DNA from 3 places in the Serratia sp. NPDC078593 genome. Region 2 is predicted to be linked to each of the others. Evidence: predicted binding sites of a transcription regulator. Region 2 holds the regulator's gene; each other region holds the start of a gene.
What was found. The regulator PurR, encoded in region 2, represses purine synthesis genes. The targets are predictions, from matches to a motif close to CANGCAAACGTTTGCNTG.

Region 1 (5,125 bases), on a different contig from region 2:
TATTGCGTTATTGAACGGTATGATGATCAGTTCTGCCCGCGTGATTAACGGGCAGTTGAGTTCTACTATCGGCGCTTTTCGCACCTCTTTGTGGAACCACTCCGTCGGCTTTTTATTTTTGACCTTGATGGTCGCCCTCTTTTATTGGCAGCAATTAAACCTATTTCATTGGTCGATGGTTCCAGCCTATGCATGGATCGGCGGTGGGTGTGGCGCATTGTTTGTCGCAACCAGCAGCTATGTATTTCCCAAAATGGGCGCGCTTAATACCTCCGTATTAATTATTGGCGGACAGATGTTTTCTGCGGTGTTATTTGATGTGATTAGCCAAGGTGGCGGCTATCATCTTATCCGGCTGTTGGGCGTAGGGCTGATAACCCTCGGGATCATCCTATCGACATTAGAGAAATATCATCATGATAAATAAGCTGTTAGCAGATCAACAATACGATATCGAATTCAACGGCCATTTAACCAATCATGTCAAACATGCGGTGATTGCTTTGGCAGGCTTGGGTGTCGCGGAACAACGTATTGTCTGGTACTACCAACGCTACGCCAAGATGACGCCTTACGGCATGGGGCTGGAACCACCAAGAGCCGCCAAGCACCAGATTGACGCGACAAACTGGCGCAGCCTATTGGGAAAACGTAGCAGCTTCAGTGCCTATCGTGATTTTTTCCTGCAAGCGCTACGCCAACACGGGCGAGAAAAAACCCTGGCGACCTATATGCCAGAGCTGCTCGCCGGTTGGGTTGGCTCACTGACGCACGGCACCATTCATCTGGGTTGGGCATTGTTGGTCGAACATGAAGAGATGATCGCCGAAGGTCTGGCGTATATGGCTTACTCTTATGTGCCATGCCATGGCCATCGCGCCCAGCCTGATACACAATGCCAAGAAACGACGGCTTTCGACTCTATTTTGCGCTTAGCGCACCACTGGCAAGCGCATCGAGAAGAGATGCTGGCATGGCAGACGGCGGCCATTGAAACGCCTGCCGCCGAAATCACAGCCTGCATTCATCCCGAACTGCAGCGTTCCGGTCTGCAATACCGCATTGCCTGTGTGCTGTATTTGGGGCATGAGGAAATTTATCGCCAACCCGCCTGGCTGACGAATCAACCTTCGGAGCTGGCTTGGTCGCAACTCTATCAGGCGGTTACGCTGATCTATTTGAGCAAACCGGGGAACTTCCTGCTATTGCACCTGTTGACGTCGCTGCTGGCGATGGAGCAAATCGCCAAATACTTACCTGAGAAAGATGTGCAGAACGTGTTGAATTGTTATTGGGTCGGTATGCAATGCATGTTGTTTGCTACCAATAATTTGGCGCAACCCGATAAGTTAGCCGCTCTCCAGCAGATTTATGCCAACAGTCATGACGACATCGACGATCCGCTCTGGGAGCGCGAATGGCAACAACTCACCGCGCGTGCGGTAGAGGAAGAAGAAGAACATAATCCCAAATTAGTTTATGTGATGAAGCGCTTGTGGCTGCGCACAAGATGCAGCCTGTATCGCGCGGCTGCACACCAGTTTACCGCCACGCCTGAATTGCCGCCGTCGTTTGAACACGCGCCAAATCTGGATTAAGAGACAAATAATATGCACAGTGCCCCAACCGCAAAAATTATCGATAAATTAGGCTGGATTTATATCCAAGATAAAAAAATCCTGATGGCACGTTCACATAATAAGAGCGCTTATTATATTCCCGGCGGTAAACGTGAGGCGGGAGAAAGTGATAACGACGCGTTAATCAGAGAAATAAAAGAAGAACTCTCCGTGGCATTAATCAGCGACAGCATCACGCCAATGGGCGAATTTCAAGGGCAAGCGGACGGCAAAACCGCGGGGGTGTGGGTTAATATTCGCTGTTTCAGCGCCGCATTTAGCGGTGAAATTAAACCCGATGCAGAAATTGCCGAAGTGGCATGGCTCGATTCGACGGATGAGCACCGCTGCTCCGCCGTCGCGGTAAAAGTATTAAACGCATTAAAAGAGATGCATTTAATAAACTGAATAACTCATACGGTTCTTTTAATATTATCCGTAACGGATACCTTAAATAATTCATGTTGCAGCGCGGGCAAACGGTTGCCCTGATGCGTTTCCACGCGTCGGGGTTCCCGCCTGCGGATTAATGCGTACCGGTTAACGTTAACGAGGAGTGGTTGATGAAGCATCCTAATATCCATGTACTGCCCCCGAGTGATTACCTGACATATTTACATACCAAAATTCGAAATAATCAGGCAGAGCATGATTGCTTTGAATATTACAGCGATCAACTGTTACGCCAATTGCTGGTCAACGCCGCCGCGTTACTGCCCTATGAAAAACAGGACGTGATTACCCCGATTGGCGAAACCTATGCAGGATTAAGGTTAGCCCGTGGCGTCTGCGGTGTATCGGTTATTCGCGCCGGAGAAAGCTTTGAAGGCGAGTATCGCCGCATGTTTTCCAGCCAGCCGATAGGGAAAATACTGATCCAGCGTAATCCCGACACCAAGCAGCCCAAATATTTCTATTCTCACTTCCCTGACGATATTGCCGAACGTTCAATCTTGCTATTTGAACCGATGCTGGCCACCGGCGGTTCACTGATCATGGCGATAGAAACGCTGCAAAAGCGCGGAGTACCGGTGGAAAATATATGCGTCGTCAATGTATTGGCATCGCCAAGCGGCGTTAAACGTTTATTTGACCGCTATCCGACGATCCAATTTGTGACCTCATCGATTGAGCAAGGCTTATCAGAGCAAGCCTTTATGAAGCCGGGTATTGGTGACTTTGGTGACCGTTATTTTGGCACGCGGCACGGCTAAATCATGGCTCCCACGCGCTCCTACACTCGCACTCCCCCACCATAAGGAAACGATACGTACTATGCCACATGTAAAAATTCAGCACTTCCCCGTTTCGCTATCAGAAACGGCGCAACACACGCTCGCAGAGGACATTGCACAGGCCATAACCCGCGCATTTGGCTGCCGTGCCAATGTCGTCTCCATCGCGCTGGAAGCGGTATCGCCGGATGATTGGCAAGAGCAGGTTTATCGCCCGGAAATAGAAAATAAAAAAGACGGTTTGATTAAACAACCTAATTATTAACCACGCCCAATATCGCTACGGCTTCCAGCCCAGTGTGTATGGGATAGTAAGAAGATGGCATCCATGAAACCTCATCTTAGCGTGATTATGTTTGACCTTGACGGCACCCTGTTTGATACAGCGACGGCGATTGTTTCTGCCTTTCGCGCCACGTTTCAGCAGTTGCAGTTACCACAGCCAGCGCATGACGAACAGATTCGCGAAACGATCGGCCTGCCGTTGGAAAGCGCCTTTATGCAGCTTTTGCCGCCGGAGGCTGCCCCTCAGGCCGTCAATGACTGCGTGGCCGAGTATCTGCGGCAATTCCAGACGCTGATTTTACCCATGGCGCCCTCACTGTTATTTCCCGGCGTTGCCAGCGGGTTAGCACAGTTAAAACAATCCGGTTTTCGTCTCGCGGTCACCACCAACAAGTTCGCCCGCAGTGCGAATGCCTTATTAGCCGCGGCGGGGATTGCGACGTTGTTCGATGTCGTGGTGTGCGCAGACCAAGTTGCGAATAAAAAACCGGCGCCGGAATCGGGTGACCGCATACTGGCACACTATCGGGCCAAGGCTGAACACGCGGTGATGGTCGGTGACACCACGCACGATATTTTGATGGCACATCAGGTCGGTTGCCCGGCGATCGCCGTGGATTACGGTATTCAAAACCGTGAGGTATTAGCGGCGGCGGAACCCCAAGTTATTTTCAGCACGTTTTCAGACGTCGTGGCGTGGTGTCAGCAAAGGGCGTGAGCCAATAAACTTACGTCCCATCGTGTTGTTTCAGATGAAAATAGTCAACGCTAAAGCGTGTCGTACTTTCACGTTTATTTAGGCCTCTGTCGACATCAATACCCGACAGTCATTTTTATTTATTTAATTTGCTGGGAAGTAATTATCGACTATCGACACTGAGTGAATGACCGAGGCATTAAAACCCTGTCTAAATACGGACGTTGTTTCTCTAAAGCGCATAAGCGTTGAGAAAAATGCATAACGGAATTGATGTTCCGCGGGGCCGCAGTAGACGTAATCGTTGCCATGATAAACACACTGTTCCAGACATGAATCTGGCGCAGTGCATTGTTACGGCAAAAATAACGCCAGTTGCAGCGGTTATTACCGTCTGTTAACTGACAAATATTAACGCTTAAAAAGGGTGGAATGCTGAAAAGCTGCAAGGATAACTATAGCGATAACAACGATAGAATAAGCCGTGACGCACCCAGCCTTGATGTTATTGAGCATGGCGATCGCCTGCGACCTCATCAAGACGGGCAGTTACAGAGGAATAAAGCCTGAAATCTGTCGTCACGATCAACGCTAACGAAATCTTTGCAAAGGGGATGCATTCATAACGTTATCATGGGAAATTCGGCTGGATTATTTGAACAGCTTGCTCAACACATTCATCAACGGCCCGACGCCATTGCCGTACAAGACGCAGATGGGGTACTCAATTATCAAGAGTTCCATCATCATATTATGAGTATTTCCGCCTGCCTACGGCAGGCGGTTAATACGGACACAGCGTGTATCGGGTTATTCTGCGAACCCTCCACGTTATTAATCAGTGGCGCTTGGGGTATTTTAGCCACCGGTTATGCCTATTTGCCGCTAGCGCCGGAATATCCTGAAGAACGGCTGCGTTATATGATAGCCGACTCATCGGTGAAGGTTATTTTTTGCCAATATCATCTTAAAGAACAATTGCAGGCGCTGGTCGAGCATGACGTCACGATTATTACCGACAACGATATTCCTTACCTGTCTGACGTTCCCGCCCCAGCGTTACCGACTCCAAAGGCCGCGCTTGCCGCTACGGAGCGCTTAGCCTACGTGATTTACACCTCCGGCAGCTCTGGTAAACCTAAAGGTGTGATGGTCAATTATCACAATATATCCAGCCATATGCGCTACCTGCGTCAGCAATTTGCGTTTGATAAGCACAGTAAAATCCTGCAAAAAACGCCGATGAGCTTTGACGCCGCGCAGTGGGAGATCCTCGCCCCGGCCTTCGG
Region 2 (5,125 bases):
TCAGGGTAAAGAGGTCATTACCAAGGTCATAATGCTCTTTGCCGACAATCCATGCGCGTTTTTGGGACTGTAAGTTGAGTAGGCGAGCGGCGGCGATGCGTAGCGTGTCTTTAATGTGGCGGGGGAGTTTTTGCTCTAAACCTGCTGCGATGACGCGATGAAAGAATTCGTCTAATCGTTCGCATTCCCACCAGCTATCCATATAACTTTCGCCAAGACCCAGCGAACCTTCCTGTAATACACGTTTAAAGAAATCGGGGTTTTTAACCTGTATATCAAAAGGACGTGAACCGTTTATTTCAATATCGGCCATGCTGAGCATTTCATGAGCAATACGATACCAATGATTGTCTTGGATGCTCAGATCTTCTATACACGATGAACTCATAGCTTCTCCATCACCTTTCTTCTGACTTATGGCCCGATAGAAAAAGCGTAGTCAATTTCTGCGGGCACATACGTACACCAACGGAAACCTTCACCGCGGTGTCTGATATCCGATATGAACAGAGGGAAATTCTGAGAGGCCCAAGTGATAGGGGGCTTGGGCAAACGCATCAATAAATAAATTGTGACGCCACACGCGTCCGCAAAGTTACTTGCAATACAAAGATATTATCTGTGTTATTTTTGAAGGTCGTTTTCGAGTATAGGCCTGCCGAGGCGCTTACTCAACTGTAAAACGCACTCGGCAAATATATTTTTTAAGTGACGATTAACACTTGCGGTTATAACGCTGAGTTAGCGTGTTCCCCCAGAAGATTCGTCACCGTTTTACCTCGTTGCATCAGATAACCCAGCGCGGCCAATACCACGGTAGAAACCATCACCGTCGTTGTCGCCAATAGCGGTTGTTCAATATAGGCAGAAACCAGCATGCTGGCGATAAAACACAAACCGAGCTGCAAGGTGTTTTGCAGCGCGGCTGCTTTACCGGTGCTTTCTGGGAACGGCGTCAAGGCGTTCGCCACCACAATCGGGTAGGTGGCCCCGTTCACCAACGCCATAAAGCAGAACGGAATCAGCAGGGTGGTCAGGGTTGGTGAAGTGAGTGTTGCCACCAGATACAATGCCAGCATGCTGATGCCATACGCGGCTAGCAGCCAAGGCAGCAGCGTGTTGCCTTTCATCCGATTTAACGCCGTCCGGCAGCCGTATCCCCCTAACAGAAATGCCAATGTTTGTGGCACATAACTCAGGCCGATGTCATTTGGGCTGTAGCCCATATTGCCAAGTATGAACGGGGATCCGGTAAGCCAGGCGAAGAAACCGGCTGAACAGGCGGCGAATACCATCACATTACCGCTGAATACCGGTGATTTCAGCAACTGCAGGAAACCTATGCCGCTTTTGCCCTGTGCCGCGGCTTCCTGCCGTGAGCTGTCTTTGAGCAGCAGCGTTGGCAGCAGTAGGAGAAGGGTAATACCCAGCAGAACGGCGAAAATTGAACGCCATCCCATATGATTTAACAGCCATGCGCCAACCAACGGTGCCAGTGCGGGTGACAGTGCAACCAATGGCATAATGGTGGCGAATACGCGGTTTGCGCTGCCTTCACGATACCGATCGATGACGATCGCTTGCCAGCTAACGGCGGCAGAACAGACGCCAATGGCTTGAATAAAGCGCAGTGTCCACAGTTGTACGGCGTTATCCGCCCACATCATGCCAAGACAGCCGAGGCCGAACAGCGTCAGGCCGATCAATAAAACCGGTTTACGACCCAGACGGTCGGACAGTGGCCCCCACAATAATTGCGCAAAGGCGAAGCCAGCGAGAAAAATGCTAAGGCTGGCGCTGATGGCGCCGGCAGAAATTTGCAGTTCTTGCTGCATCACGCCGAAGGCGGGCAGATACATGTCTGTGGCCAGATAGCCGAGCATGCTTAAGCCAGCCAGATAGAACATAAATCCAAAGTTTCGCATGGTCTTTCTCATTAATTTTATGTTGGTGCAGGTTTTTTTTAGCGCCGCAAGTGTATCTGGCTGGATCTCTGCTTGTGAAACGGTAATATTTGCAAAGTGCTGTTAAAAAAATTGAAGGCAAAGCGATGTGGTCTGAATATTCCCTTGATGTTGTTGATGCGGTTGCGCGCACCGGCAGTTTTAGCGCGGCGGCACAGGAGTTACATCGTGTGCCGTCTGCGGTCAGTTATACCGTGCGTCAGTTGGAGCAATGGCTTGCCGTACCACTGTTTGAGCGCCGTCACCGTGATGTGGAGTTGACGCCCGCGGGGGCGCTATTTGTTCATGAAGCACGCGATGTTATCAAAAAAATGCTCAACACGCGGCGTCAATGTCAGCAGGTCGCTAACGGTTGGCGCGGGCAGTTAAAGATAGCCGTCGATATCATTGTTAAGCCGCAGCGTAGCCGACAGTTGGTACTGGATTTTTATCGCCATTTTCCAGATGTAGAACTGTTGGTACAACCGGAAGTGTTTAACGGCGTATGGGATGCGTTAATCGATGGCCGGGCAGATATGGCAATTGGTGCAACCCGCGCGGTTCCAACCGGTGGTGGTTTTGCTTTTCGCGATATGGGTTTTATGAACTGGCTGTGTGTCGTGAGTGCCGATCACCCGTTAGCGGGGTTACCGGGGCCGCTAAATGATGAGCAACTACGGCCGTATCCCTCATTGGTGTTGGAGGATACGTCGCGAACGTTGCCAAAACGCGTGACGTGGTCACTGGATAACCAGCGGCGGTTGGTGGTGCCAGATTGGGTGTCCGCGGTGGATTGCTTGTGCAGCGGTTTATGTGTCGGCATGGTGCCCGCCCATCGTGTGTTGCCGCAGGTTCAGCGTGGGGAATTGGTATCGCTGCAACTTCCTGAGCCATTTCCACCCAGCGCCTGTTGCCTGACATGGCAACAAAATGCGCAATCACCGGCGATGGCCTGGTTATTGGATTACCTTGGTGACAGTGACACGCTGAATCAGGAATGGTTGAGTGAAGAGAACCTACCGGAACGCCCTGAGAAGGCGCCCCGGCAATAATGCTTAGCGGCGGTAATCAACGAAGGGGCCATCGGCGACCGAGCGACGCTCGATCAGCTTAGGGTGGACTTCAATCACCTGCGACTCTTCACGCTTACTGATAATACGATCCAGCAACATGGTAAATGCCATCTCGCCGAGGCGCTCTTTGGGTTGATGAATAGTGGTCAGCGCCGGGGTGAAATAGCGCGCATTGCGCACATTGTCATAACCGATCACCGAAATATCCTGTGGTACGCGCAAACCGAGTTCATCAGCGGCGCAGATCGCGCCCATGGCCATAATGTCACCACCGCAGAAAACGGCGGTGGGGCGGTGTTTTTGTGACAAAATCTGGTGCATCGCCTTGTAACCGGATTCTGGCTCGAAGTCACCTTGGACGATCCATTCATCGCGAACGTCAATATTGGCCTCTTGTAACGCTTTCAGGAAGCCTTGGTGACGGCCGCCGCCGGTATTACGTGAGAGTTGGCCGGGAATGGCGCCAATGTCGCGATGGCCGCGTTCAATCAGGTAACGCCCCGCCAGATACCCGCCCTCAAAGGCATTATCGATAATGCTGTCGGTGAAATCGCCGCGTGCTGCGCCCCAATCCATGACGACCATCGGAATATTGCGGTGATCCTCCAGCATCCCGAGCAGTTGATCGGGATATTCGGAACACATCACTAGCAGACCGTCGACACGTTTTTGCGCCAGCATGGCCAGATAAGCGCGTTGTTTATCGAGATTATTGTGGGAGTTGCACAGAATCAGTGTGTAACCTTTGCTGTAGCAGCTGTTTTCCACGGCTTCAATCACTTCGGCGAAATAGGGCGCTTCACTGGACGTGGCGAGCAGACCGATAGATTTAGTGTGGTTAACCTTCAGGCTACGTGCCACGGCGCTGGGTGAATAGTGTAACTCTTTGATGGCAGCCCAAACGGCCGCTTTAGTTTCTTCGGCGACGAAACGGGTCTTATTGATGACGTGCGAAACGGTGGTGGTGGAAACGCCCGCGCGTTTGGCCACATCTTTAATCGTTGCCATGTAAAGAATGACTCCTGAACCCACATGTTGCAGCATGTAAGCATGTTGTTAATCGTTTGCCCGCGTAGATCCTTCTCTAGAGTCACGAAAACTTGGTTTTTAGTGTGGAAGTTGTCAGCCACTTGACTCAGGAGGGACGCATTGACCGCTACGCAGTAGTGAACTGCGAATTTTGTCGCATATTGAGCAAAAGGGGAAGATCTAATAGGAGTTATAGACAACAAGATTTTATCGGCGAACTGTGGGAAAATGATTTGACGCACCAAGGTTGTGGATTTTATGCTTATCCAAATAATTTGATCAGGAGCTTCTCATGGATACCGATTTGAAAATGTCTTTGTTCACCACGGTGTGCGCACTGGCATTAATTATTGTTTTTAGCTTTACCGCTGCACTGAACTGATCTCGCTAAAAGAAGGGCCGTTCCTAAACAGAACGGCACCTTTTATCTCACGGCCGTTACGCCAAGTTTTCTGTCACGAATGCCCAGTTAACCAATGCCCAGAAGTTTTCCAGGTAGTTTGGACGCGCATTACGGTAATCGATGTAATAAGCGTGCTCCCAAACGTCCACGGTCAGCAAGGGTTTGTCTTCACCGGTCAGCGGCGTGGCGGCATTGGATGTGTTCACGATAGCCAATGAGCCGTCGGCTTTCTTCACCAGCCAGGTCCAGCCAGCACCAAAGTTGCCCACCGCTGATTTGGTGAATGCGTCTTTGAAGGCAGTAAAAGAACCGAAGGATTGGTTAATGGCCTCTGCGACTGCGCCAGTCGGTTCGCCGCCACCTTGTGGTGACAGGCAATGCCAATAGAAGGTGTGGTTCCACACCTGTGCGGCATTGTTAAACACACCGCCGTTAGAGGTTTTGATGATCTCTTCTAGCGATTTGCCTTCGAACTCGCTGCCTTTCACCAGATTATTCAGGTTTACCACGTAGGTGTTGTGATGCTTACCATAATGATATTCCAAGGTTTCTTGGGAAATGTGCGGTTCGAGGGCATTTTTCGCGTATGGTAGTGCAGGTAATTCAAACGACATTGCTTTCTCCTTTATATACAGCGCTATTGTTCCAACGTTGGCCGTTAAGCATCGGCATCAACG
Region 3 (5,125 bases), on a different contig from region 2:
TGAAGGTCACCAGCTCAGCCACCCCCGCACGGCGGGCATTGGCACGCGCCATGTCAATCACCCGACGGTCGATATCTGAACCAAAGAAACGCGACGTGGTTTCTTGCAGGCCACGACGTGCTCGTACCTGCGCTTGCGTCACAACTTCACGCCATAGCTCGTCGTTATGGCCTTTCCACGCGCTGAAGCCCCAATGCTGGCGATGTAAGCCCGGCGCACGATCGGCAGCTATCATCGCGGCTTCGATCAGCAAGGTACCAGAACCACACATCGGATCGAGCAGCGGCGTACCCGCTTGCCACCCGGAACGCTGCACAATGGCGGCAGCCAGGTTTTCTTTCAACGGTGCCTGCCCGGTGAGATCGCGGTAGCCGCGCTGATGTAAACCTTCACCGCTCAGATCGAGCGCTACGCTAGCCATATCACGTTGCAGAAAAACGTTAACCCGGATGTCCGGCTGCTGCTTCGCCACGGTCGGGCGTTGATCAATTTTTCGCGTGAAGCTGTCAACAATGGCATCTTTCACTTTCAACGCGCCGTATTGGCTATTGCGGATCTCTTCATTCACACCGCTGAAGTGCACGGCGAAGGTGTTTTCTACACCGAAGATTTCTGTCCAATCGATCGCCTGAACACCGAGGTAAAGATCCAAATCACTGTGCACGCGGAATTCATTCAGCGGCAACAAAATACGTGAAGCCAAACGGCTCCACAGCAAACTTTGGTACAGAAGACGATCGTCACCCTGAAAATGTACCCCACCCTGCACAACTCGACAGGCGTGAGCGCCAAGCAGCTCCAGTTCGCTTTTTAACAGTTCTTCCAGTCCACGCGCCGTGCTGGCAAACAGAGAGTTCATATCGTACTTATCACCAAAAAGAAAATTGTCGCGCATTATACCCTAAATAATTCGAGTTGCATCGCGGCGGCAAGCCTGAGAAGCCCAAAACTCTCTCGCGGAGGCGAACGCAAGCGCAGCTCGAAAGAGGTTATTCGAAGTATAACGGGTATAGCTAATCTGCACCGCTTATCATAAAGTTGCTCTCTTCCGTTTTGTTTTTCTTTGCTTGAGGATTTGGGGTGATCACGCTTTCCAAACTGTACGTCCATCCGGTTAAATCAATGCGCGGTTTACAATTATCTCATGCACAGGTTGCCTCACATGGCCTGGCATTTGACCGCAGCTTCATGATCACCGCGCCAGATGGCACTTTTCTTACCGCTCGCCACTACCCCCACATGGTGTTGTTCACCCCGGCACTGCTGGCAGACGGTCTATACCTAACGGCTCCGAATGGCGAAAGTGCCACTATTCGCTTTAGTGATTTTACCGCCGATGCGCAGCCTACCGAAGTCTGGGGGAATCATTTCACCGCGCGCATTGCGCCAATGGCGATCAACCAGTGGTTAAGCGGCTACTTTCAGCGCGAGGTGCAGTTGCGCTGGCTGGGACAAGATCTGACACGACGCGTCAAAAGACACCCAGAGATTCCGTTGTCGTTCGCCGATGGTTATCCGTTCCTGTTAATCAATGAAGCCTCATTCCATGATGTGCAACAACGCTGCCCAAGCAGTATCAAACTGGAGCAATTCCGCCCGAATTTAGTGGTTACCGGTGCTGATGCATGGGCAGAGGACGGCTGGCAGGTCATCCGCGTTGGCGAGGTGATGTTTGATGTGGTCAAACCTTGTAGCCGCTGCGTCTTGACCACCGTCAGTACCGAGCGAGGACGCAAACACCCCAACGGTGAGCCTTTGAACACGCTGCAAAAATTCCGTACGGCAGACGGGGGAGGTGTGGATTTCGGCCAAAATATGATTGCGCGTAACAGCGGTATTATCCGCGTTGGTGATACGGTTGACGTGTTAGCGAACAAGCCACCTCGCCCCTATGGCGGCGGCGCCGTAGCGGAAAACGTACAAGCCCCCAATGATAGTGCACAAAGCATAACCATCGATTATCAAGGAGCGGTATTTAACGGCAATAACCAACAAGTTCTGTTGGAACAACTGGAACTGCAAGGCATCAACATTCCCTACTCTTGTCGGGCGGGAATTTGCGGCAGTTGCCGAATAAAGTTAGTGGACGGCGACGTTGCCCCGTTGAAGAAAAGCGCGGTGGCCAATAATGGCACCATTCTTTCTTGTAGCTGTATCCCTAAGACCAATATCAAGCTGGCTTGATTACACCGCCCTGTCGTAAGCGGGTGTCGACGCATCGCCCTGCGCGCAGGGCTTCAAACGATCGTGCATCACTTTAATAGCATCGCCCAGAACCATGGTACGCCCTGCGACCGACAAGTGAAATTGCGCCAGTAGACACAGGCTGGCATTATCCCCCGCCTCTACCACCAGCAAGCGCGCATCCTCACCACTTTCCATTACCTTTACCGCGACCAAATCGCCATTTTTAGGCTGTAAAGGAAAATGCTGTTGGGAAAAATGCCAGCTTTTCGGCATTAACGGTTTAAGGAAGCGATAAGCCACCAAGGCGTTTAATACCAATTCAGCACGTTGCTCATGACTGAGTTTAATCTGTTTGCACTGTTCTTCGTAGGTAAAATACAGCGCAGCGTCATCAACGCAGAAGGCGCATTCGCCAAACGCGTCTGGCGTCAACATTTTGGCCGGAAAACGTGAACGGAAGATCATCCCATTGGCTAAATCAAGCATTAGCCGATCGTGTTCAGCGTCAAAATACCAACGCCAATTATCGTCAGGTTTTATCTTCATTGTTTATCCTTAGCTTGCCACGAGCCAACGCCATATTTACGGCAAAAGGTGATTTTATCACCGTTAAAGCAGCCTAAACATCAGATAATTCCACAGATGATATTTACGCTAATGAACAAAATATAGACGAGCCGGGGGGAGAAATAAACCCCCGGCAACAAATGAAAGGAAAATTATTAGATATGGGTAACGATATCTTTAATCAAACGCGGGCCGTGGAAGATGAATCCAGAATAAATTTGCACCAGTGTTGCACCCGCTGCTATTTTTTCTCGTGCGGCGGTTAAAGAATCAACGCCACCCACACCGATTATCGGCAACTTACCCTGCAGCTCTTGCGACAATCGGCGGATCACTTCAGTGCTGCGCGATTGTAAGGGGCGCCCACTCAACCCTCCAGCTTGCTCACAGTAATTTAATCCTTGAACCAATTTACGATCTAACGTGGTATTGGTGGCGATCACACCATCTATATTGTGGCGCACCAAACTGTCAGCTATTTGGATCAATTCGTCTTCAGAAAGATCCGGCGCGATCTTTACCGCCACCGGTACATATTTATGATGGCGTGCATGTAAGTCAGCCTGTTTATTTTTAACGGCGGCTAAAAGATCGTCTAATGCCTCACCATACTGCAGGGATCGTAATCCCGGCGTATTCGGTGAAGAAATGTTGATCGCAATATAACCGGCATACGGATAAACTTTATCCATGCAGATCAGATAATCGTCTTTACCCTGCTCTACTGGCGTATCTTTATTCTTGCCAATATTAATCCCAAGAATGCCACCAAAGTGAGATTTTTTGACATTCTCAACCAGATTATCGACCCCAAGGTTATTAAACCCCATGCGGTTAATGATCCCTTCGGCTTCCACAATACGGAATAGGCGCGGCTTATCATTGCCCGATTGCGGGCGTGGGGTGACGGTGCCAACCTCGATAAAACCAAAGCCCATTTCGCCTAAGGCATCGATACATTCACCATCTTTATCCAGACCTGCCGCTAAGCCGATTGGATTCTTAAAAGACAGCCCCATGCAGCTCACGGATTTGGTCGGCACAGACTGACGAACAAGAAACGCTAAAGGAGTGCCGGTAACACGGCGCAGTTGGCGAAAAGTTAATTCATGCGCGCGCTCTGGATCAAACTGGAACAACGCTTTCCTGATGAGAGGGTAGTACATGTACGCTCCTGATTTCCCGGTTATATCCGTCATACTTCAGGCTACTTCATTGATGGCCGACTTGCCCCATCCCATGCACTTAGTTGAGTAAGCGCCAAGACATCGGTTCAGTTGCCGCCTTGATACCAGCCGAATCATTTTGTCTCTCTACCCTGCCTATTCGCAAATTATTCGGTAGAGCTGCAAACCGGGGGCGTATTATCCGTGATAATCAACCTAATTGGAATGGGTTAAACGCCACAACGGCGTTTTATACGCAATCGTTTACTTTGCGCAGGCACCGTAACGGGATCAACCAGCATCCCATGTTGCCATCGATAACGCGGTTAAATTTTTCTACCTAATGAGCGAAATAACACAAGGTGATAAGCAGACGTTGTCGCAGATGAAATCGCCGTGAACGAAAAGGGACGGCCTTTAGCCCGCCCCCAGACTGTAGACAAAACGTGTTATTAGGGAAAGCGCGCCGAAGGGGTCGTAGCGGCTTGCCGCCGGAGCGCCCCTCGGTGCGCTAGACCCGAGTATCTCAGGTTCAAAGACAACGTTGTTATCAACCTGATAGGACGGCCTTAGCCGCCCCCCAACTGTTGATAATGCCCGTTAACTGACTGAGCGCATCACGCAATAATTAGGCGTCTAGCGCTTTACTGATTTTTTCATACAGGTCGCCAGACAGATTCTCCAACGCTTTTAATTGCTCCAACGCCTCACGCATCAACGCCTGACGACCTGCATCATAGCGCTTCAGGCGAATCAGTGGCTCAATCAATCGCGCAGCAACCTGCGGGTTACGGGTATTCAGGTCACTGAGGATCTCGACCAGGAACTGATAACCGCTGCCATCTTCCGCATGAAATGCCGAAGGATTGGCGGAAGCGAACGCCCCCACTAAAGAGCGGGTACGGTTCGGGTTGCTCAGGCTGAACGAACGGTGTTGCAACAGGCTACGCACCGTCGCCAACACATTGCTCGCCGGGCTGGTAGCTTGCAGCGCAAACCATTTATCCATCACCAGACCATCATGATGCCAACGATCGTCAAACTCCGCCATCAACGCATCACGGCAAGGTAATTGCGCACCAACGGCAGCGGCCAACGCGGCCAGTGAATCGGTCATGTTGTCCGCACTGCGGAACTGCGCGGCCACCAGTTTGTCGGCCTGTTGCGCATCAGCAAAGGCCAAATAGCGCAAGCAGGTATTACGC

Region 1: the regulator PurR is predicted to act here: its motif matches at 2,092-2,109, upstream of upp (uracil phosphoribosyltransferase).
Region 3: the regulator PurR is predicted to act here: its motif matches at 4,174-4,191, upstream of pyrD (quinone-dependent dihydroorotate dehydrogenase).

Annotation. Positions count from the first base shown of each region.
Region 1 is NZ_JBNNGK010000009.1:36,154-41,278, forward strand. Features, by position in the region: gene ACQKDS_RS11690 (DMT family transporter) at 1-427, shown strand, start outside; gene ACQKDS_RS11695 (questin oxidase family protein) at 417-1,598, shown strand; gene ACQKDS_RS11700 (NUDIX domain-containing protein) at 1,611-2,027, shown strand; gene upp (uracil phosphoribosyltransferase) at 2,183-2,833, shown strand; gene pptA (tautomerase PptA) at 2,895-3,119, shown strand; gene ACQKDS_RS11715 (HAD family hydrolase) at 3,183-3,857, shown strand; gene ACQKDS_RS11720 (amino acid adenylation domain-containing protein) at 4,470-5,125, shown strand, end outside.
Region 2 is NZ_JBNNGK010000005.1:83,794-88,918, forward strand. Features, by position in the region: gene cfa (cyclopropane fatty acyl phospholipid synthase) at 1-388, opposite strand, end outside; gene punC (purine nucleoside transporter PunC) at 729-1,925, opposite strand; gene punR (DNA-binding transcriptional activator PunR) at 2,051-2,995, shown strand; gene purR (HTH-type transcriptional repressor PurR) at 2,999-4,024, opposite strand; gene ACQKDS_RS07725 (YnhF family membrane protein) at 4,338-4,427, shown strand; gene sodB (superoxide dismutase [Fe]) at 4,484-5,062, opposite strand.
Region 3 is NZ_JBNNGK010000020.1:33,582-38,706, reverse strand. Features, by position in the region: gene rlmKL (bifunctional 23S rRNA (guanine(2069)-N(7))-methyltransferase RlmK/23S rRNA (guanine(2445)-N(2))-methyltransferase RlmL) at 1-859, opposite strand, end outside; gene ACQKDS_RS17765 (YcbX family protein) at 1,081-2,184, shown strand; gene ACQKDS_RS17760 (cell division protein ZapC) at 2,185-2,733, opposite strand; gene pyrD (quinone-dependent dihydroorotate dehydrogenase) at 2,910-3,920, opposite strand; gene pepN (aminopeptidase N) at 4,549-5,125, opposite strand, start outside.